One region of the Bacillus sp. JJ1562 genome, then DNA from elsewhere that is predicted to be linked to it. Evidence: riboswitches for the same ligand, from Rfam matches in the RefSeq annotation. Region 1 holds a riboswitch; each other region holds the start of a gene.
The links. A riboswitch is a leader RNA that binds a small molecule or an ion and turns the genes downstream of it on or off. The one in region 1 is predicted to bind cyclic di-GMP.
Positions count from the first base shown of each region.

Region 2: another riboswitch for cyclic di-GMP. It lies ahead of V7097_RS03235 (sensor domain-containing diguanylate cyclase); the one in region 1 lies ahead of V7097_RS09360 (DUF3789 domain-containing protein).
Region 3: another riboswitch for cyclic di-GMP. It lies ahead of V7097_RS16075 (hypothetical protein); the one in region 1 lies ahead of V7097_RS09360 (DUF3789 domain-containing protein).
Region 4: another riboswitch for cyclic di-GMP. It lies ahead of V7097_RS06310 (EAL domain-containing protein); the one in region 1 lies ahead of V7097_RS09360 (DUF3789 domain-containing protein).

Region 1 is NZ_JBALOQ010000015.1:8,690-14,006, forward strand. It holds gene V7097_RS09335 (acyltransferase family protein) at 15-1,157, opposite strand; gene V7097_RS09340 (hypothetical protein) at 1,290-1,565, opposite strand; gene V7097_RS09345 (hypothetical protein) at 1,740-2,303, opposite strand; gene V7097_RS09350 (hypothetical protein) at 2,275-2,496, opposite strand; gene V7097_RS09355 (hypothetical protein) at 2,579-2,890, opposite strand; cyclic di-GMP riboswitch class I at 3,183-3,267, shown strand; gene V7097_RS09360 (DUF3789 domain-containing protein) at 3,318-3,425, shown strand; gene V7097_RS09365 (GNAT family N-acetyltransferase) at 4,200-4,739, opposite strand; gene V7097_RS09370 (4Fe-4S single cluster domain-containing protein) at 5,157-5,317, shown strand, end outside.
Region 2 is NZ_JBALOQ010000004.1:106,658-111,974, forward strand. It holds gene cyoE (heme o synthase) at 1-874, opposite strand, end outside; gene V7097_RS03225 (hypothetical protein) at 1,403-1,846, shown strand; gene V7097_RS03230 (YxcD family protein) at 1,834-2,121, shown strand; gene V7097_RS03235 (sensor domain-containing diguanylate cyclase) at 2,280-3,470, opposite strand; cyclic di-GMP riboswitch class I at 3,668-3,729, opposite strand; gene V7097_RS03240 (ABC transporter ATP-binding protein) at 4,012-5,121, shown strand; gene V7097_RS03245 (ABC transporter permease) at 5,111-5,317, shown strand, end outside.
Region 3 is NZ_JBALOQ010000024.1:62,837-68,153, forward strand. It holds gene ppsA (phosphoenolpyruvate synthase) at 1-1,353, opposite strand, end outside; gene V7097_RS16070 (glycerophosphodiester phosphodiesterase) at 1,800-2,639, opposite strand; gene V7097_RS16075 (hypothetical protein) at 3,087-3,320, opposite strand; cyclic di-GMP riboswitch class I at 3,771-3,856, opposite strand; gene V7097_RS16080 (hypothetical protein) at 4,325-4,693, opposite strand; gene V7097_RS16085 (AAA family ATPase) at 4,826-5,317, opposite strand, start outside.
Region 4 is NZ_JBALOQ010000009.1:45,518-50,834, reverse strand. It holds gene V7097_RS06320 (hypothetical protein) at 1-26, opposite strand, end outside; gene V7097_RS26015 (methyl-accepting chemotaxis protein) at 330-1,277, opposite strand; partial or broken gene V7097_RS26010 (cache domain-containing protein) at 1,269-2,213, opposite strand; gene V7097_RS06310 (EAL domain-containing protein) at 2,367-3,095, opposite strand; cyclic di-GMP riboswitch class I at 3,151-3,235, opposite strand; gene V7097_RS06305 (DUF4145 domain-containing protein) at 3,604-4,560, opposite strand; gene V7097_RS06300 (CorA family divalent cation transporter) at 4,696-5,317, opposite strand, start outside.

The DNA.
Region 1 (5,317 bases):
TTTTACCCGATAACTTAACTTACTTTTAATCCATTCTTGCTACTCTCGATATTTTTCGGAGAAGCAAACTTCCTACCGATAATTATGGATGGCTTTTCGACATAATTATATAACAGTGTTGAAATGGCATAAGTAGTTACGAAAGTCACGATCCAAATCATCCAAATAGGCAGAGTTCCGGATAAGGTGTAAAGAAAAGTTAGTAACACTACGAAATGAGTAAGATAAAAACTAAATGAAATTTTACCCATTTGTAATACAAATTTTGTTTTTAAGAATCCAATTAATGTTGCTGATGACAAAGATACACCTATGATAATTAATGCTCCTACGGCTGAAACCCAATCGTTAATTATTTTTATGTGAAGTATATTTACATTCGGCATAAACCAATAGGAGTAGGTGAGAAGTAATAGGCTAAATAAAACTAGAATAAATTTAGTATTCTTACTCAGTGATTGATACCAATCACTAAATGTATCTTTATACATTGCCAATAATGCCCCTAAGATAAACAAAGATGCATAGTGTAGAGTAATAAACAGGTCAATATTTGATGCACCAGTTAATACACTTAAACCGAAACCGATAATCGACAGTGCAAATGCCCCAAAAATTGATTTCCATTTATAACGAATAATAAAAAACATAATAAAAGGAAACACTATTGAAATCCGCATTTCATGTACTAGAGACCAAATCGGTGGATTAAACACATGGGTATCATAATTACCTAAAAATAGTACATGTGAAAGAATAGATTCCCAACTAATATTTGACCACTGATTATTTATCCAATTACTTGCTTCTTTAATTTCTCCTTGATAAAAGATAAGATTCAATAATATTGATAGAAGCAAAACAATTATAAACGGGATGTATAATCGACAAAACCGTTTAATTAAAAAGGGTTTGTATCTTTGTGGTTTATAATAAAAAGCTAATGAAAGTACAAATCCGCTTAAAATAAAAAAGATAAGAACAGCTACATGTCCAGCCCATACAATGCTTAGAGGGCTATTTTTTAATAAACCTACAAACAAGTTACTGTCCTCAATTTCATTTGTAAAGATAGGTAAGATTAAAAACATATGATTAATAAAAACAATAAGAGCAGCAATACCTCTTATCGAGTCTAATTGCTCTAAACGATTCATTTACTCACCTCAATTTTAATTTAACTATTATAGTTTATACTAATGAGTTAAATCAGCAAAGACACAATTAGACATTTTTTATCTTATATAATAGTAAATTTTTCTAACCTTATACCTAAATAAACAGCCGAATTAACACTCTTGGATATTATCCATTGGGAACGCAAAAGTATAGCCATTTTCCAAAGCCCATTTACATGCGTTATCAATCTTTGTTTTCATGCTTTCTTGATATAAGTATTGTTCATCAGTGAAAATACACTGAATGTTCTGTTGTCCTGCATACGTATTGTCTGTCTTACGTGATTCTAATACTGAAATGGGGTTAGAATGATTTTCAAGGCGAACGTCAGTACGTACGAAATATAACTTTTCAACAGGATCATATAAATCATCACATTTCACCAAAGTATATCACGTTGCAAACTGTTTAAATAATAAACTACTGCCCTCGTATCATCGGCACTCAGAAAACCTTTTACTCCCACTCTTGCATCTCTCCACAATCTAACGGAATCAATATTCCCTGTGTAGTAGTGTATTCTCAGCATAACATCGATACAGTACGGTGATGCAAAGTTCTTAATTGCGTTCAGGAATAAATTGTAATGATTCAGCGCATCTGTTGAACTGATAGAATCTATCATACCTACTTGCCATTTCATAAGCATGAAATCCAAATCTGAACCAACTAGAAGCTTTTCTAAATTCATCCTTAAACTTGGTAGTCATTTGACTTAAATTCCAACTACCATCCTTATTAAAACAATACAAAGAAAACACCGCACCATATTTATCGTGCATCGCCTTGAAAAATCCAAAGATAGGATGATCCCACACTGAATTGTAATTACCTGTGCTTAATTCTTTCAACATCTCTATTACATCATCGGTTGATAAGTGCATATATTTAGGCTTGGATTCTGGATAGACTTTAACGGAATCATAAAATACATTTCGTGTATTATCTCTCCATGATACGCCTGCCATTATTGGTCTATCTTCGGGGAGAATATAGCACTGTTCAGGTTTTAAAACAAAAGTTGATGACAGGACATTGTTAACAAACAATTGTATAGCTTGCCCTTGTCTTACGGCTTTCAATATGTCACCAGCTTTAGCGCCATAAAGTACACCACGTTCCATCCGTTTTCTTTGCTCCGATATTAGTTGATGCACTCTCTGCGGTTAATTCGTCAACCAATCGATTATGAGCTTCTTGTAATTCATCAGAAGGAGTCTTAAACTGTTCTTTTAATTGAGAGGCAGTATAGGTAGGAGAAGGGATGTCGGGCAAATCTGTAATTTTCTTTACAAAGTTGTTTATTTTGGTAAACATCTATTTCACCTCGTTTTGTGTGTTCCACTTGATGCCTAATGAAGTCACACCTAAACTTTCGTCTAATTCGTTATTTTCGAGTCTAATTTGGAAGTGTGTTACCTTTTTTCTCTTTTAACTTTTTACTCATTTCTTGTTGTACATCTGAAGCTTTAAAAGAAAAACGAGTAAAATCAAAAATTAGGAAAATTAATTTATCCCCACGTTTTAGATCTACAAAGCTTACATCTTTTCTATCTGTTCGAACATACAACTTACAAGATGTATGGTCACTTGGTTTTAATGAATAAAAGATACGATTTATAATTTTATATCGTTCAGGAACATTGAAATCTAACATTTTAGAACACCAATACGCATTAATAGGTTTTCCATCATCATTATAAGGTGTCAAATGCTCTGTCTTCTTGAATCGGTAGACCATCCTATCTTTTGAGCTACCAAAATACAAATAACCTTTAAACACCATGAATGATGAAGCGTGTATATTGTCGTAGATGTACCATTCTTTAATTTGGTAATCGTAGACATACACCTTGCCATTAAGCGCAAGCCAGTAACGCTTGTCATAGAGTAGTAATGAAAAAGTATTTTTGGATACAAAGGAAAAGATAACTACTTAATATAGGTATTTAGGCACTGTTCATTTTCGAATAGTGGGTTATGCTAGGATAAAAGGCATAAATCGTACGAAAGGGCAAAGCCATTGAAAGGTGGCGGCGCAAAACTATAGGGGCTAAAATCCTAGGATGATGCCAGCCAGTTGCCGAATACAAGAACCTTCTACGATTTGTGAAATACCTTAGTAGGAGGCATTTTTTATGTTGTTATTTATTTTGGGGCTAACCTTAGGTAGTATCGCTTCAGTGTTCATTATGAGCCTAATGGTAGTATCGAAGCGGGCAGATGAAATGTCAGAAGAAATTTAGAATCTAGGAAACATCCTTAGATTTTTTGGTAGATTATTACTCATTGGCACACTACTACAAGAAAGAAATAAGTACAATAATTGATTTAATGAAACATTAAAAGGGAAGCAAAAATATTCAAATGCTTCCCTTTTTTAATTACTAAGAAGTAATTGATAAGTGAGAAATTGACGTTAGTTTTTCAGTGGCCTTGTTGAAAACTGGTACTTTATTAACATCTACTAAACCTAAATATTATTTGCAAGTACATGCAATCTAGCATGTAGAGCCGCCTTTCACAACTATATGATTGGCGGCTTTTGTTTTTGTATAGATTGAATTCCTAAGAATAGTTTGGATGTTATTCGTGTGGTCTTGAATACTTGATGAATGATACTTGGAATGATTATTGAGATTAAGATTATTAGCCAAATATCCCTTTTTGTATACTCTGCTAATACAGTTAATAAAAAAATATGTAAATACATAATGGTTAATGATGATTCACCAATTCTGGATAGTATTTTATTAATAGCAATTTTGGATTCCAGTTGTGTCATCGTGAATTACGTCACCTTTGACAAATTGACCATCATCGCACTTGAAACTTTTAACATTAACGAAGTATTCAACTTTTTTCGCGTTCTGTGCGAAATAAGACAAAGACTATAGGAATTCTTGGTTGGTTTTTCCGTATTCTTCCGCCAAATCTTCCGATTCTACCAACTTGAATTGCTAGTTCTAGTTTTCCATTCGTCAAATCGTTGGCGAGACCTTATATAGAGTATCTTGCTGCTATCTTAATTCTTTTTGAAAAACGATGAAATTGCAAGGGATAGCCAGCATCTCCGCCAACCTTGGGAACGAAGCATCTATGGTTTCTGTATGAATCGGTTGATAGCCGATACGAGAATACCAGTTTCCCAAGATTACTTTGTCTGGGTGAGAACCTTCCTGAGGTACTAACAATTCAAGTTGCATTTTACGAAATTGTTCTTTTTGACACTTCTGTTCAGCAAAGCGGATTAGCTCTCGTCCAACGCCAGTCCCTTGGTATTTATCATCCACAGCTAGCATTCCGAATTCTCCCGTTTCTTTGTCAACCTGTCGAACACGGACACAACCAACAATTTGCCCCATTGATTGAGCTACGGCAATCTCACCGCTGTTCGTTAACTCTGCCACTTCCGCTGCTGTCGTACGGAAAGCACCAGGTATCCAAAGACTTCCCTCAGATGCCGCATATACACGGTTAACTATGTTCGCAATGTGCTCCATTTCCACTATATTTGTACTCTCGTTACAAGGTAACATTTGTATCTCGATTGACTGCATAATAAGTCGATACCTCCATATCACTGTTCAACTAATGGAGCTTCAAGAAGCGGTACGGCATAACTAATACATTAGTAATTACCTTTCTTCTTAACAAGATTCATAGTTGTATGTCTTTACATTCCTATCCTAACAATTATTTCAAATTCCCCTCACTTGTACAACGATTTATTCCACGATTTTGGTCAATTTGAGGTACGTTCATTTTCATTTACAAGTATGATGCTTTCCCCTTTGCAATCCTTCGTCTGTTTTAGAGTGCACTTAGGGCCTGGGCCTATTATCCTATTAAGCCGGAATGACTGTCAATCATGTGTAATCTATATTAAAATATAGTTGGAAGATTATGAGAATGTATAGAAATGTGGTGATGTTGTGTCCTCCATCCGTATATCGAGAATTGTGAAGGAAACGAAGGTGGAAGGTCCTGGGGTGCGTTACTGTATCTGGGTACAAGGATGCCCGATTCACTGCGAAGGTTGTTTTAATCCAAACACCTGGTCTTTTGATGGCGGAACTATCATGACGATTGAGGAAATTTTCCATGATATCGAAGGTGTATTGAAGAAAAATCCAGA
Region 2 (5,317 bases), on a different contig from region 1:
TGACCATTAATAGGAAGATTAGTAATATATAATTCACGGAATATAGGAAATTCCAGCGAGCCCATTTCATGTCATCCTTGACTGAAAAACCTTTAATACTCAAGATGATCCATCCGATGTTTAACAATGTCGCAAGAACAACAAAAACCAATCCAAGGTCACTTAAAAAGAATGGCATTGGGAACAGACAGATAACCCAGAACAGAAAATGTTTCTTCGTTACCTCAAAACCACGAACAACTGGGAGCATCGCAACATTCGCGGCCTTATATTCGTCATACTTTCTCATCGCTATCGCATACGTATGCGGCATTTGGAACACAAATAATATCAAAAAGAGCACGATGGGGACAGTATGATGGACAGGCGCAACAGCTGCCCATCCCATTAGTGGCGAAACGGCACCTGATACACTTCCAATCACGGTATTTATCGTAAATCTGCGCTTTGACCACATAGTGTATAACACGACATACGTAAACCAACCTACAAATGTAAAAAAGACGGCTTCATATGTGGTGAAAAATAGGAAAAAGAATCCTAAAACTGTACAGATAATCCCTAAGGCCAACACAAATTTCAATGAAAAATGGCCTGTTACAGTTGGTCGTTTTTTGGTTCGATCCATGACTGTATCGATGTCAACATCGTACCAATTGTTAATGATTAGAGCCCCCGCCATGACAAGTGTGCTTCCAATCATTGTGTATAGAAACAATCCCAAATTTTCCTGAAATGATGCACCCGTAAAGTAAATCGCTAACCAAAATCCTGAAAACACAGGTAGAACATTTGCTAATAAAACTCCTGCCTTAAAAAGAGATCTAAGATCAGCTATGAGGGATGTTTTTTGTAGCTGTATTTCTGTTTTCATTCGTATCCTCTCTCCTGCCTTCTATTCAATCAATACGCCTTGGCGTATTTGCGCCCATATTTTTTAGGCCCACACGATGTGGGTCACAAAGACGAAGACATCAGGACGTGGCGTTCCTAGTCTTTGATCCTATGCTCAAAAAGTTTCCTTTGAAAATCACATGTCTCCGCCGGAGGCTTTTACTTTATTCAGCAAGGGATTGACCTAGCTAAATAATAAACCCTTGTTTTATTTATCCTACCAATTATAAAAGTAGGGAATTCTGCTGAATAAAATTATAGAATATGCTTCAAATATACTATACCATTTTTATAGCCTTTAGGATAAGAAAACCACTTTTTACCTACATTAATAGTAGATACTCTAGTAATTATTTACCAATGTCTTTTTATAGAAAAAACGAAACCCTTCCCCATCTCCATCGTATATAAAGTAGAAAGGTTAGGAAGGTGATTTACAAGAAAATATTATCATTTTAGGGTATAATGATAAAAATAAACATTCTAACTTACGGAGGTACACATTTATATGAAAAAGGTTTTATCAGCTTTAGTAGCGCTTACTCTGATTTTTTCACCACTAGGAAGCTTCGTTTTTCAAGACCAAACAACAACTGTTGAGGCAAGAGGTTATAAATCAGGTAAAAGAGGATTTAATAATAATATTGGAAACACCAATAAATCAAACTTCCAACAACAGAAAAAACAAGATACAAATGCTACAAACAAATCTACTACTCCAACCACTCCTAAAGGTGGGTTCATGTCAGGTGGATTAATGAAAGGTCTTATGCTTGGTGGTCTTGCAGGATTCCTATTTGGTGGTCTTCTAGGTGGAATGGGTATGCTTGGATCATTTTTAGGATTAATGATTAACGTTCTTGCGATTTATGTTCTGATTGTGGTTATTCGTAAAATCTTCGTGATGATTAAAGATCGCAAGAAAAATGAGGCGGATCCATGGCGTCGCTAATTCTTTCCGAACAAGAAATTATTAATGCCATTTGTGTCTATATCGGCTTAAAAAAGCAAGTAAAGCCAAAAGAGGTTGAAGTGGAGCTCATGTATGACGATGACTACGGGTTCTCCGCAGAGGCATATGTACACGATCGAAAACAGGTCCTTATCATGGCAAACCTAATTGAAGCGATTCGTTTATGGCTGGGCGAATTTCTAAACAGAGACCCCTATGCTGGAATTAAGCTTGTGTTAGACGATGAAGAAGGCATTGTTGCCCATATTAATTAAGAAAAGTGCAGGGCGCCGTCTATCCGCGATAGCACAAGATGAGCGCTGACATAAATCGATTTATGCCTTCCGAAGCTTCTGGCTTATGCCTCGAGCTGATGGCGCCTGAAGCTTGACAATAATATTGTAAAAAGCTCATCCAATTGGATGAGCTTTTATTAATCCGCAACGACAATGCGATTTTTTCCACTTTCTTTTGCAGCATAAAGCGCTTGGTCTGCTGCCTTTTTCAAGGAATCTACACTTGTTCCATTATACGGAAACACGCCAACACCAGTACTGATCGAAACGGTGATTTTTTTATCGTCAATGATAAGTGGGTGTTCACGATAGTACTCTTTTAGCGTATCGTATATTTCCATCACACCCCTATCGATGTGAGTTTTGATGAGAATCATGAACTCATCCCCTGCATAACGATAGCCTTCAATCTTATCATTACATAGCGTTTTTATTCCGTCTGCTAGTATCTTTAAATATAAATCTCCCACATCATGACCGAAGCGGTCATTGACTTGTTTTAAATCATCCGAGTCAATCATCATGACTATAATTTCGTCATTTTCGTTTCGTATTAATTGCGCTAAATCCTCATGGAAAGCACGGTGGTTTTTTAAAACCGTTAATTCGTCGGTACGAGACATCGTGTAGATTTTCGCATATAATCGGGCTGTTTCAATCGAGTTAATAACCTGTGCACCGATCATTTGCAACAGATCCTCGTGCTCCTTCCGATAGGCGAAGTTTCTAAAGCTTTGAGTCGAGATGACACCCTTTACCTGGTCATCCATCACAACCGGTACGAAAAGACAGGACCTTGTATCTTCGTCCCCTTCCCCCATTTTTGTATCAAATTCGATATTTTGGTTTTGATGCTTGAGGTGAACGATTTCTCGTGTTTTAATAACCTTTGATGTATAATTTTCACCAAAGTCTACAATACTTGGAGGAGCCTGTTCCCCATTATCCATAATAAAAATAAATTGGATATGCGCATCCCCCGGATTATGCAAGGCAATATAAAATGCATCCGCCGGCATAACACGTGAAACCATTTCATAGGACTTTTGAAGAAGAACGCTTTCATTTAAAGTTTTGCTGCAAATTTGGGCAAATTCATGAAGGATACGGTAATGTTTGTTCATCCAATGCATATTTTCCATTTGTTCGTTCATTTGTTGGAGTTGGGTTAAAAGGGTATTGGTAATCTCGAGCTCTTCTTGTTCCTGACAGTTCTCGTCAAAAAAGCTACGAGTCTCGTCAGAAATCAATTGCTTTTCTGAACCAACCTTTTTGATTAGTCCACTTAATTTTTTAAGTACGTTCAGATTCTGGATGGTTTTCTCCATGTGTAATCACTTCCAAAATTTTTATATCCAAAAATCTAGTAAAATAGTAGCAACAGAATAATATAATGGTATAAAAAAAGACTAATCAAATACCGATTAATCTTCGTTCTTACGATACGAGTAATACTCGGCAACTGGCTGGCATGTCCAAAAAGTGAATGATCAACAAGTTAGGTGAATTCCTGCCTATTGAACACTATTGGACTTAGCCCCTATAGTTTTGCGTCTTCATCTTTCAATGAATTTGCCTTTACTTTATTCAATTATCTCACTAAAGAAAGAGTATTTTAAATTGTACTATAATTATATTTCTATTTTCACGTTAGGTCAATGAAATTGACCTAATATTTTTCTAAAAATGTGAATTTTTTCCTACTACCAATGTCCTAGTTTCTTTTTCGTGACTTTTTGGAATGATACAACCCATACTTTTTCACCTTGACTATTATGAATGTTATTGTATTTTTCGCCGATTCGTGTATAATAATGCCGGATTACATAAATCCTATCATATTAATTTAATAGAAAGAAGGGGGTTGCTATGAACAGTATACCTATTATCCAATTTAATAATGTAACGAAACAATATGACAATGATCCACCTGTCCTCAACAATGTTAGCTTTGAAATTGAAAGAGGGAAATTTTATACCCTTCTTGGTCCTTCTGGATGTGGAAAAACGACGATATTACGTTTGATTGCAGGATTTATTGAACCCTCAGATGGAGAGGTTTATTTTAATGGAAAAAAAGTAAACACCACACCTGCTAACAAGCGTCAGGTTAATACGGTATTTCAAGACTATGCCTTATTTCCACATCTTAATGTATATGAAAATGTTGCCTTTGGCTTAAGAATAAAGAAGATGAAGCAATCTGATATCGATAAAAAAGTGAAAGAAGCTTTAAGCTTCGTCAATCTTACCGGCTATGAAAATCGCGAAATTAAAGAAATGTCTGGTGGTCAGAGACAACGTGTCGCGATTGCGCGCGCGATTGTCAATGAGCCAGAGATTATTTTATTGGACGAGCCATTATCTGCGCTCGATTTAAAGCTTCGTACAGAAATGCAATATGAGCTTCGCGACCTTCAGAAGCGCCTTGGCATTACCTTTATCTTTGTCACACATGACCAGGAGGAAGCTCTTGCTATGTCTGACGAGATTTTTGTATTGGATAAAGGAAAAATTCAACAAAGTGGCACCCCGATTGATATTTATGATGAACCAATTAACCGCTTTGTCGCAGATTTTATTGGAGAATCGAATATCGTTTCAGGAAAAATGCACAAAGACTTTTTAGTTGAATTCGTTGGAAAAACATTCGACTGTGTCGACCAAGGTTTTTCAGACAATGAACGAGTTGAAATTGTCATTCGTCCTGAAGACCTACAAATTACCTCTGTTGAAAAAGGAAAGCTTCAGGTTGTTGTAGATTCTCAGCTTTTCAGAGGTGTTCACTATGAAATTTGCGGCTTTGATAAGGACGGAAATGAATGGCTTGTACACTCTACCAAAAAAGCTAAGGTTGGCGATGAAATCGGACTTTACTTCGATCCTGAGGCAATTCATGTTATGCGTCTTGGTGAAACAGAAGAAGAATATGATCGTCGCTTAGAGGCATATGTGGACGGGGAAAGCCATGGAAAATAAGCTCACCCGTAATTTATATTTTATCCCTTATGCACTATGGATTCTTATGTTTGTTATTGCACCGATTACACTTGTCCTCTATTATTCATTTTTCGATATAGAGGGAAATCTATCTTTAATAAATTATAAAACGTTTTTCACGCCAATTTACTTAAAAATGACATTAAGTTCATTTTGGTATGCGTTTTTAATAACA
Region 3 (5,317 bases), on a different contig from region 1:
TGTTTGACTGCGCTTAATCAAATCAGAAACGATTGTCGGGTCGTTTTCGATTTGTACTTGAGAATTCGCAGACGACACAGTTTTATTGCTTTTACCAAAACTCTGTTCTTGCTTATCATTTGTTAACGTTTTTATGAAATCTCTTCGCTCTATTATGGTTATAAGTGCGTCTTTCATGAGCGGATCGTGTTGTCCCATGGCATCTAATAACATTTTTCTGCTGTCAGGTGAAGCCAGTTGATGTGTGACATCCACAAACAACCTTCCACCGGCTTTAAACCTGGGTCCAAAAGATGTTAACTGGAATAAAGACATTCCCAATGGTTTCAAAGGGTCGGTCATCATTTGTTGATGTCCTACAGATACAAAAACGTGATTTTCTTCATCGTTCGCTTCAGGGATGGGGTATAAAGTTGTGATTGGTCGACTCTGGACAATGTAAATTGTATCATCAACCAAACACCATTCGATGTCCTGCGGGCATCCAAAATAAGCTTCAATCTGTCTTCCGATGCGTGCTAGTTGTAAAATTTGTTGATCAGTAAGTGTTTGAGTCTCTTGTTGTTCAGGTTCGATCTGCTGTGTTTCTGTTCCGCCTTCTTCTCGTCCATAGATAGCCAATTTTTTGGTTGCTATCCTCTTATCGACAATTTCCCCTTCCTGAACTTTATAACAATCGGCAGAGACCAAGCCAGAGACCAGCGCTTCTCCAAGTCCATAACTTGCATCGATTGATAGCAGCTTTCGGTTAGAAGTAATTGGATCAGCGGTAAATAAAATCCCTGAAGCTTGTGGGAAAATCATCCTTTGAACGATAACCGATAAATAAACTTGGCTGTGGTCAAATCTGTTTTGCATCCGGTAGATTACCGCACGATCCGTAAATAGGGAAGCCCAACATTTGCTAATATGCTGCAAAATTGCCTCTTTGCCGATGATATTTAAGTAGGTGTCTTGTTGACCAGCAAAAGAGGCATGTGGTAAATCTTCAGCAGTCGCACTAGAACGCACCGCATAAGCTTGTTCATCACCAAGTTGGGAGAGATAGTGAGTAACTGCTTTCAAAACATCGGAAGGAATTTCTACTTCCATAATGATTTGTCGAATCTTCCTGCTGATTTCACTAATTTGATCTCGATCATCAACTTTTAGCAATGTTAGTTGATCCAACAAAGCATGATACGTTTCGTTTTGTTCGATTGCTTTTTGATATCCCACTGTTGTAACACAAAATCCTTCTGGCACTTGTATTCCATGAATCTTCGATAGTTCCCCTAATTTCAACCCTTTTCCACCAACGAGCAAAACCTGTGTTTTTTCTATTTCCTGCAAACCAAGAACAAAGGAACTCATTTTATATCCCTCCAAGAAATCTCATTAAAGTTCTATTGCATTCTAACAGTAGTAAATGAGAATAAACAGTCTATTTTGACCTTATTTAATTTGCTATAATTAAGTTAGGAAGAGTTCAAAAAATCGCTAAACCTTATTCCACAGTTGTTAGCTGATGCCCCGGTACAACCACTCGAAAGCACATATGACTTTTAGCCCACAATGAATTTGGTTAAAAACATCTATTTTCCATTTAATCTGTTTATTTTCCCATACCTTATAATAATATGAGATATCAAGTTCTTAATTAACCTGCATTATTGTTTATAAAGAAAGATAATAACCTTTTTTTCGGCCAAAAATTAATTAAAAATTATTTAAAACGTTAAACTAATTCCTTGGAGAAAAGATCCATACAAAAAAAGGAGTAGCAACTACTCCTTTTGTCAAACTATATTACAGTAATTTTATTTTCCAGGATCTACATAGTCCGGATAATCAGTAACGATTGCGTCAACCTTCATTTCGAATAGAAAGTCAGCTACTTCTTGACTACGTACTGTCCAAGATCCAATTTGCATACCAAGAGAGTGAACTTGATTCACTAATTCATCTGTCACCATTCCATAATGGGGGTTAAACCAATCCGCATATGTTGAAAATTCTTGTAAAGCTTTCATTGTTGTATCTGCACGGTTAGAAGTTATTACACCAATCGGGACATTAGGAAGAAGCTTGTTCATTTTTTTCATGGATTCAAAGTTAAAAGATTGAATAAGGATTTTTTCATTTTGCGGTTTATCGAGATTTCGTTCTTTTAATGCTTCTGCTACTTGTTCTTCAATACCAGGGTATAGCTCCGGAGCCTTTAATTCTATGAAAATTCCAATTTTCCCACGGTAACGATCAAGAATCTCTTCAAATGTTGGGATTTGTTCTCCTGCAAATTGTTCCCCTTTCCAGCTACCTGCATCAAGACTTCTAAGGCTTCTAAACTGTTCAAATGTTAAATCTCCTACTTTTCCTGTTCCATTTGTTGTACGATCCACTGTTGTATCATGAATCAATACTAATTCACCATCTTTACTTCTTTGAACATCAATTTCAATATAATCGGCTTTCATATCAACTGCTAAATCATAACCAGAAACTGTGTTTTCAGGAGCATGACCTGATGCACCACGGTGTGCTACATTTTCCACTTGTTTTCTTTCGCCTACTGTCGGTCCTTCTGCAAACGCCTGACCAAATGGGCTTAATAACAACGAAAAGGCCATCCCTGTACCGATTAATAATTTTTTGCTCATATTCTCCATCTCCTATCTAAAATATGTATTCAAACATATTCTAGAAAAGGGATGTTAAGCTAGTATATAGATATGTTCATAGCTTGATAACAATTGTGTTAACAAAATTCAACCTTTTTCCTTACGTTTTTTTACAATTCTGCAAATTAATTTATAGAATAGGGATACTCTATTACTACATTTTACTTACGACACTCGATAATGTGATACTAAACATTATGACTAGTTCATTTCTAAAACCCATCTCTAGTGAGTGTGGATTTTCCCTCTAAAGTAGTAATCCTTCTTAAAGTAATGCACCCGCTTAAATAAATTTTTTCACAATATTGTCAGCGCGTCGGACCACCCGTCGTAAACGTACTGATCTCCGGGGTGACCGTCAAATCCGCGCAGGTAGAAAGTCATCTCGGTGCGGTAACTCACCTTCAAAAAGCTCAACTAAAACCTTTAATCAACACCCACCATAGAACCTCTAACCTGTTCATATGCTTTTTCAATATTCAACAATAAATCTTTCCGAAATATATCACTACATATAAAAACATTCGTAATTTCACTTTTTACCGATGAATAGGCAAATTCTATACTTTTACTTAAAGACAAATTTTGCAATTTTTCAGTAGACATTTGGTTCACTATTTCTTTTTCGAAATATTCAACAGTTCCAAATAACACGGTCAAGATAAACATCTCCTTATTATATGAAAATCATAGCTAGAACAGCCAATATCTGTTAAGCTAACTACCTTACTAATTTATATTTACAGACGGTGGATATGAATTTCAGATTATTCTTAAACATATTGTCTTGTTTGCTTCTCTTTATTTAATAATACTTCAAACGACTTTTTTCTATTGAATCTAGCACTGCGACATTCTGAACAATTCATAAAGCGATTTCCTTTATCATAAAAGTCATTAACGGATTTTAGTTCTTTACACTTAAAACAAACTTGTTCTTTACTGATAGTCTTCATCTTATTTCAACCTTCTTTCGTATTAATCAAGATTCATTTTATAGCCATTTATAGAAGCTCCTTTGTTTTTAAAATAAAAAAATCCACCAAAAAGATGGTGGATAAATTTGGATAAATGGTTATTTCTATAACCGATATATTTATTCACAAACTTTTTGGCAACTCGGCTATCATAGTTATCAGAACCTTAGACCCGCAGCTTTGCGTCCTTACCTTTCGATAAGTTTGCCTTTTTCAATTTTTGTCAATAGTTTAAATAAACCAATTTAACTATAAAACGAAAGTTGGAGTTTTTCAACAATTTTCAACAAAATACTGCAAAATCATCCCTAAAATAGATAATTATACCTGTATAACGAGTTGGGTCCTTTGGCGGCCTGCCAAAAGCTGATTCAGCAAATGACCTTCAATACAGGTGTATTATAATGAAGTCAACAATAGGTCACAATCTTAGAATGTTAAGATTCCAAAAAAAACTAACCAGTCACAAGTTGCTCAAGCTATTGGATTTAGTGAAAATTCTTTAATTAGATTTGAGATTGCCTAAAGGACCCTGAATGAAAAGTTAATTTATAAGTTTGAGGAGTTTTACGAAGTAAGTGTTTCAAAGATAAAAGTTGAATAAAATAGCCCACACAACTGTGAGGGCTATAATAATAATAATAATAAAAGTCCTACCTCTGAAGAAATAGATTGCTTACCCAATCCTTATTGTTTTGTAATTGCTCCCATACCTTCTAGCACAATTTTTGCATCCTTATTAAAATAAGGAATTATAGCCTCACGAAGCAATAGCTGAGAGTTTTCTTTTATTAATAATTTTATTCCTCTTAAATCAAACCTTGTAGAGTAAGTATTAATTGTATTTATTATAGCTAATTCATTTCTTTGTAACGGCTTGTAATTTGAATTATGCATGTCAATTAGGACTTTCAATAGATCTCGAGCATTTCTATTTAGGAAATTCCTTTTAGAATTTAGAAAATCGATATTTTCTTCAATGTATTTTCTTGCCGTGACTAGATCAAGTTCATCCACGCTGTTGTTAATTTCTTTAATTATCTGTTCGATATCCATATATAAGCTCCTTTAAAATATGTCGAATATTGTCTGCTAATATTGATATCGGTTAGAATCCCAAAGAGTTAAGATTGCCTCAAATAATAAAAAAGCCCTATCTTCGAGGAGACAGGGCACACTTGGGAAATATTAATTAATCTTGTTTAGCTTTTCTTTTATATTGTTGATAATAACATTGACGCTAACTTTTTCGGTGTCTATGTACTCTGCAAAGTCGTTTTCTATATAGGCTTTCAAGCATTTTTCAGTTTGTTGAAAACACCAATTTCCTTCTTCCTCACCACGTTTCCTCAGCCTTTCGTAAATGGTTTCTTTACTAGCCGTCAAACAAAAATGATACGTTTGCTCATCCATACTTTTGAAACCATTATATATGTAATGAAAGTATTCTAGTTTCCGAATAGTCATCGGTACAATAAGGTTCATTTTATAGGTTGTAATTAACCGTTTTGCCACCTCAACGGTTAATTCTTTCCATAAACGCAAATCTTGAAAATCGCCTGTTTCTGCTTCAAGTCTTTTTATTTCCTCTGGAACCACATTTCTCAACATAAAACCTATCTCTTCAGGATCATATATCATACTATTTTTTATTTCTTTTTGAAGCTCATTCGCAATAGT
Region 4 (5,317 bases), on a different contig from region 1:
AATCGGATAACACTTTCAATTTTCAAATTTTATCCACCTTCTTAGGTCTTTTGTCATATAAATTTTATACACACAGAAAACAAAGGTCAATAATTATTCGAAAATTTAGGTATTTATTATTAGTTAATTTTTCTAAGCTGAAAGCAAATTAATAAAAACACAACGAGCTGTGATCAAGCAACCCGCTGTGTTGAATATACATTATCTGTTTACAGTTTATATTAACTCACCATGGTATTTACCTTATCAACTACGAGATGAATTTCCCTCAAGGTTTGTTACTATTTCCGAATCAACATTTATTTGATTTAAAAAGCTCTTGTTGATGATCACACCCTAAACTTCCTAACCGCTTCTTGTAACTCCTCAGCCATATAAGATAAAGAAGCCGCTGAAGATGCGATTTCCTGCATGGATGCTAATTGCTCTTCTGTTGCTGCAGATACCTCTTGGCCCTGTCCAGTTGTCTTCCTAGCAATTTCATCTATTTCACTTACAGCTTCAACCACTTGTTGCGCGCCTTGTGTCATTTGTGCTATTGATGCTGAAACTTCCTGTATTTGTGAAGATACTTCATTAACAAATTTTTGAATTGTTGTAAAGGATAAACCAGCATTGTTTACCACATATATTCCCTTTTCGGTCTCTTCTGTTCCCTGATTCATTGACTCAACAGCTTGTTTGGTATCTTCTTGGATTGAAGCGATCAGTTCGCGAATGCTTTCGGTCGATTTTGCTGACTGTTCCGCTAATTTTCTCACTTCATCTGCGACAACAGCAAAGCCTTTTCCGTGTTCTCCCGCTCTTGCTGCTTCAATGGCTGCGTTTAAAGCTAAAAGATTTGTCTGACTAGCAATATCGGAGATCACATTTACAATCTGATTAATTTCTTCGGAACGCTCTCCTAATGAATTAATAATTTTTCCTAGATCTGCTACCGATGTATTGATATTTTGCATTTGTTGAATAGATTCCTTTAATGCCTGTTCACCGTTCTCCACGATGGCCAATGCTTCATCAGAGGTTCTAGAAACATTTTGAGCATTCAATTCAATTTGTTGAATGCCAATATTCATTTCTTTCACTACTTCTGTAGTGTGCCTTACCATTTCTGTTTGTTGTTCAGTGTCAACCGCAACTTCTTGAATCGCATTTGCTATCTGTTCAGTTGCTTGGCTATTTTGTTCTGAGCTTGCAGTCAATTGTTCTGAGGATGCTGCCAATGTCTGTGATTTTTCATCTACCTGTGATAGTAGTTCCCTCAATGAACCCAACATTTTATTAAAGCTATTACCTAATTGTCCCACCTCATCATTGTTTTTCACTTTTATGGACTGAGTAAGATCTCCATTACTTACTTTATCCGTAACCTGTACTAAGAAATTCAGAGGTTTCGTAATACTTCTTACAATTAAAATAGCACTAGCTAAACCAATAAAAATAAAAATGGCTACTATTAATAATGTTGAAAGTAGAATACCTTGAGTTGCTTCATCAATCTCTTTCTGTTCCATTACACCTGCGATTTTCCAACCAGTTTGTTCGTTCGTAACAAAGGTAGTTTCGTATTTATTACCTTGAAACTCATCAGAAAGTATTCCACTTTGTTCTTCAAATATTAATTTGCTATAGGTTTCCCCTTGTGGTACTGAACCAGTTTCTTGAGTTGGATCAACTAAATATTTTCTTTGTGCAGTAAGAATAAACGTATACCCATTCTCACCAATTTTAATACTGGATGTCATTTTTTTTAGGGACTCTAAGTCGATGTCCAGACCGATAACGCCAGATCCATCATTTATCGTTTGTGCTATGGTCACTAAGATACTACCAGTAGCTAAATCCTCATATGGTTCTGTAATGATAACTTTCCCTGGGTTTGCAATGGCTTGTTTATACCATTCTCTCTCTCTTGGATCAAAATCTTCAGGTAGACTAGCATTTGGATATAAAAGCATGTTCCCATCTTTGGTTCCCGAAAAGATTGTCACTATGTCAGGATGAAGAAGTGAATATTGTGTAAAGGCCTCAATTGTAGTTGGTATTTCAGCCTCTACAAAGGACCCGGCATTTAGCTTGGATACGAAATACTCAACATCATTGTACTTTGAAGATATATGATCGACTATATATTGATTTAGAAGATTTACATTTGCTGTAGAACTAGCAAGTATCTGTTTTTTAATTTCCTTTTGTGCACTATTGTAAGACATAAAACCAATCGTAAAACTTGGTAACAAGATAATGAAGATAAAGGTTATGTATAGCCTCTTGCTGATTGTAAAATTAAGTAATTTCTTTCGTTTTCGTTTTTCTTGGTTGTTTTTCATAGTTGAATTTCCTTTCTATTTGTACAGAGTAATAACTTATGATATTACGACTGATTTAGATTTTAGAGATGAAGGTTTACCAAATAGATACCCTTGCACATAAGTAACTCCTAGTTTGTAGGCTGTTTCTAAATCAACTTTTCTTTCAATACCCTCTAGAATTAGTTCACATTCATATTTTTCACAATAACTTATTATGCTTTTTATTAGCTCTCTCTTTTTACTACAAGTGGCAAGCTCTTTAGAAAAGTAACGATCAAATTTTATATAATGCGGTTCTAATTCGATGATGCTCTTAATATCAGAATATCCCCTACCAAAATCATCAATTGCTATTTTAAAACCAAGCTTTTTTAATTCTGAAATTTTATTGATAAAAGCATCAAAATCCTCGATATTTTCAGACTCTGAAATCTCTAAGATGATTTCTTGTTTACTGAGATCATCCCTTTTTAACAGATTCATAATGAATTCCATAAAATATTCATGCAGGATTGTTGAAGGCAATATATTTAGAAAGAGCTTGCCATCCTCACTTGTGTAACCATTTGATTGATAGGTTTTAATAGCCTTTTCTATAGAATAACAATCAATTTCATACAGTTTTCCAAAGTCGCTAGCTTCATGAAAAATGAATTCTGGACTGGGTATGCTTACAGACCTGATTAGTGCTTCATAACCCAAAGGTGAATTATTTGATAGATCCAAAATGGTCTGAAATACATGAAAAATGTCTTTCTCTTCTAATTGATTTTTAACCAACAAATTCATTCCCTTCTTTTCGAATAAAGATCCTAATGAAAATCAGGTTTCATTTATTCTCAGCAGCTAGGCTACCATAGCTTTTTAGCTTTAGGCCCTTGGCTTTGCGCCCTTAACTTTCATTAAGTTTGCCTTTTCAGAAAGATTATAATACTAAAGTACTAGGTTGACTTAAACTATTATACTACCTTTCGACAAAATGCCAATATTTCCGACAAAGTTTGACACAAACTTTTTAAAAAAATGAACTTTTGATGACTTACTTTGTCTCCTTTTATTCATACGAAATAGCACCATTGTTAAAGAAAGTATTCTAACCAATAAAGAAAGCACAACAAGATTATTTCTCGTTGCGCTTAATACATTCACTTCTATTCTATCGACAGATGTTTAGAAATTTTTAGTCTAAAAATGTTAGTAAATAAACCCATTGAACCTTCACAATACAAAACTTTATTCACATAAAACAATAAAAAAGCCAACTTCACAACGAAGTTAGCCAAAGATATTTCTATTTAATCATATATTTAGTTTCAAATTCTTCTGCAATCCGTTGCAATAAAACCTCTAATTCACCATTCGTTTGAAATGTGAACGCATATCCATAATTTGATTTGAGTTGATCGTTTTCTTTCATTCTCGGAAAGTTCTTTAATGCAGTACTTTTTCGTGACTTAGTCTGCTCCTCATCAAACAATTTCGCTTGTCCCACTAGCCAAGGATGAATAGCAATTGTTGGCGTAGCATTATCTAACAAATAAACATAGCCCGTTTTAAAATTTTCAAATTGAAATTCAGCCGCCTTTTTAGTTTGACCTCTATAATTAAAACCGGCTTTTCTAAAAGTTGATTGGAATTTTTCTAAAGGAACTTGTCTACCTTTGTTTTTAGGCTGATCAAGAATTGGGTTTCTCTTCTCCTTAACAATAGGGTGTTGTTTCTTCTCTTCCTTCAACTGACTCAGCTGTTCTTCAATTTCCGAAATCCTTGCCTGCGTTTCTTTTATGTACTCATCCATCCATTGTTTCATAGCATCAAGATCTTGGCTTTGCTTAGAGGGTAATTCATAAGAAGGCGCACTGAAGGTATGGCTAACATAAACCTCTGCATACCATACTCCTAAATCAAAAATAGTCCGGTGTACTTCTTTTGCTACTTCTTGGTCCATTTCTAATACTTGATGGGAGGCAATGTTACCATTTTTTCGAATGAATTCAAGCTTTTTATAAATATCATCATCAATAACATCATGTCTAAATAATCTATTTATCTTTTCTACCAGTTTTAGTGGGTACACTTCACTCATATTTTCTTGCTCAAAAATCATATTAACGAATAGTTCTCCAAACAAGCGCGCCTGTGTCATCGCCGCCTGTGGTTGGTCCCATAAAAGCGCCTCAACGCGTAACGCCAACTCCTCTAATTGGCAGGAAAATTCTCCGATAAAATGAAATACACTGGTCTTCATTTGTTAATCACTTCCTGTTCACTAATAGTTAAATTCTACTATATACATGGTAACTTTCCCAATAAAAAACAAAAAGCCAAGCCCCCAAAAAACGCAAAAAGCCTAAATCAACAACGATTTAGGCTTCCTTAAAAACTATTTATTTTCCTTAATCCAAAGCAGTACCATTAGATAGACTACAAGGGTAGATAAGATCAAAATCCACCAATGCTCTGCTATATCGGTAATAAAATCTAGGTTCATTCCGAAAAATCCTGTAATCACTGTGACTGGTAAAAAGAAAATGGAAATAGTAGTTATCTTGCTATTAAACTTTTCTGTTGCAACCTTTTTCTCTTGTTCTGCAAGATGTTGAATTCTTTGTTCAGCTGCATCTGTATAAGATGAGAGCGCATTGAGTTCATCGTGAAGTTCTCGGAATAAATCACTAATGCGTAGGTTTTCCCTAACCATTTCATACAAATGCCCATAATGAGTGATATTTGTAACTTGATTATAAGAACTGCGAAGCATGAACCGTACGATTTGATTTCGAAGCTCGGAAATAAGGAAGTTTTGCTCCGTATAGTTATCCTCGCCTACCTGTTGTAAATCGTAGGAAAGCTTGGAAGCCACGATTGACAATCGTAATAAGGCATACTTTTGATGAAGGGCAAGGATGTATATATAAAAATAGGTTGACTCAATTTGATGCATATAACTCGATTGAAAAAACTCTTCCGTCTTTGCATCGTCTGTTTTCGTCACAATATTCGCC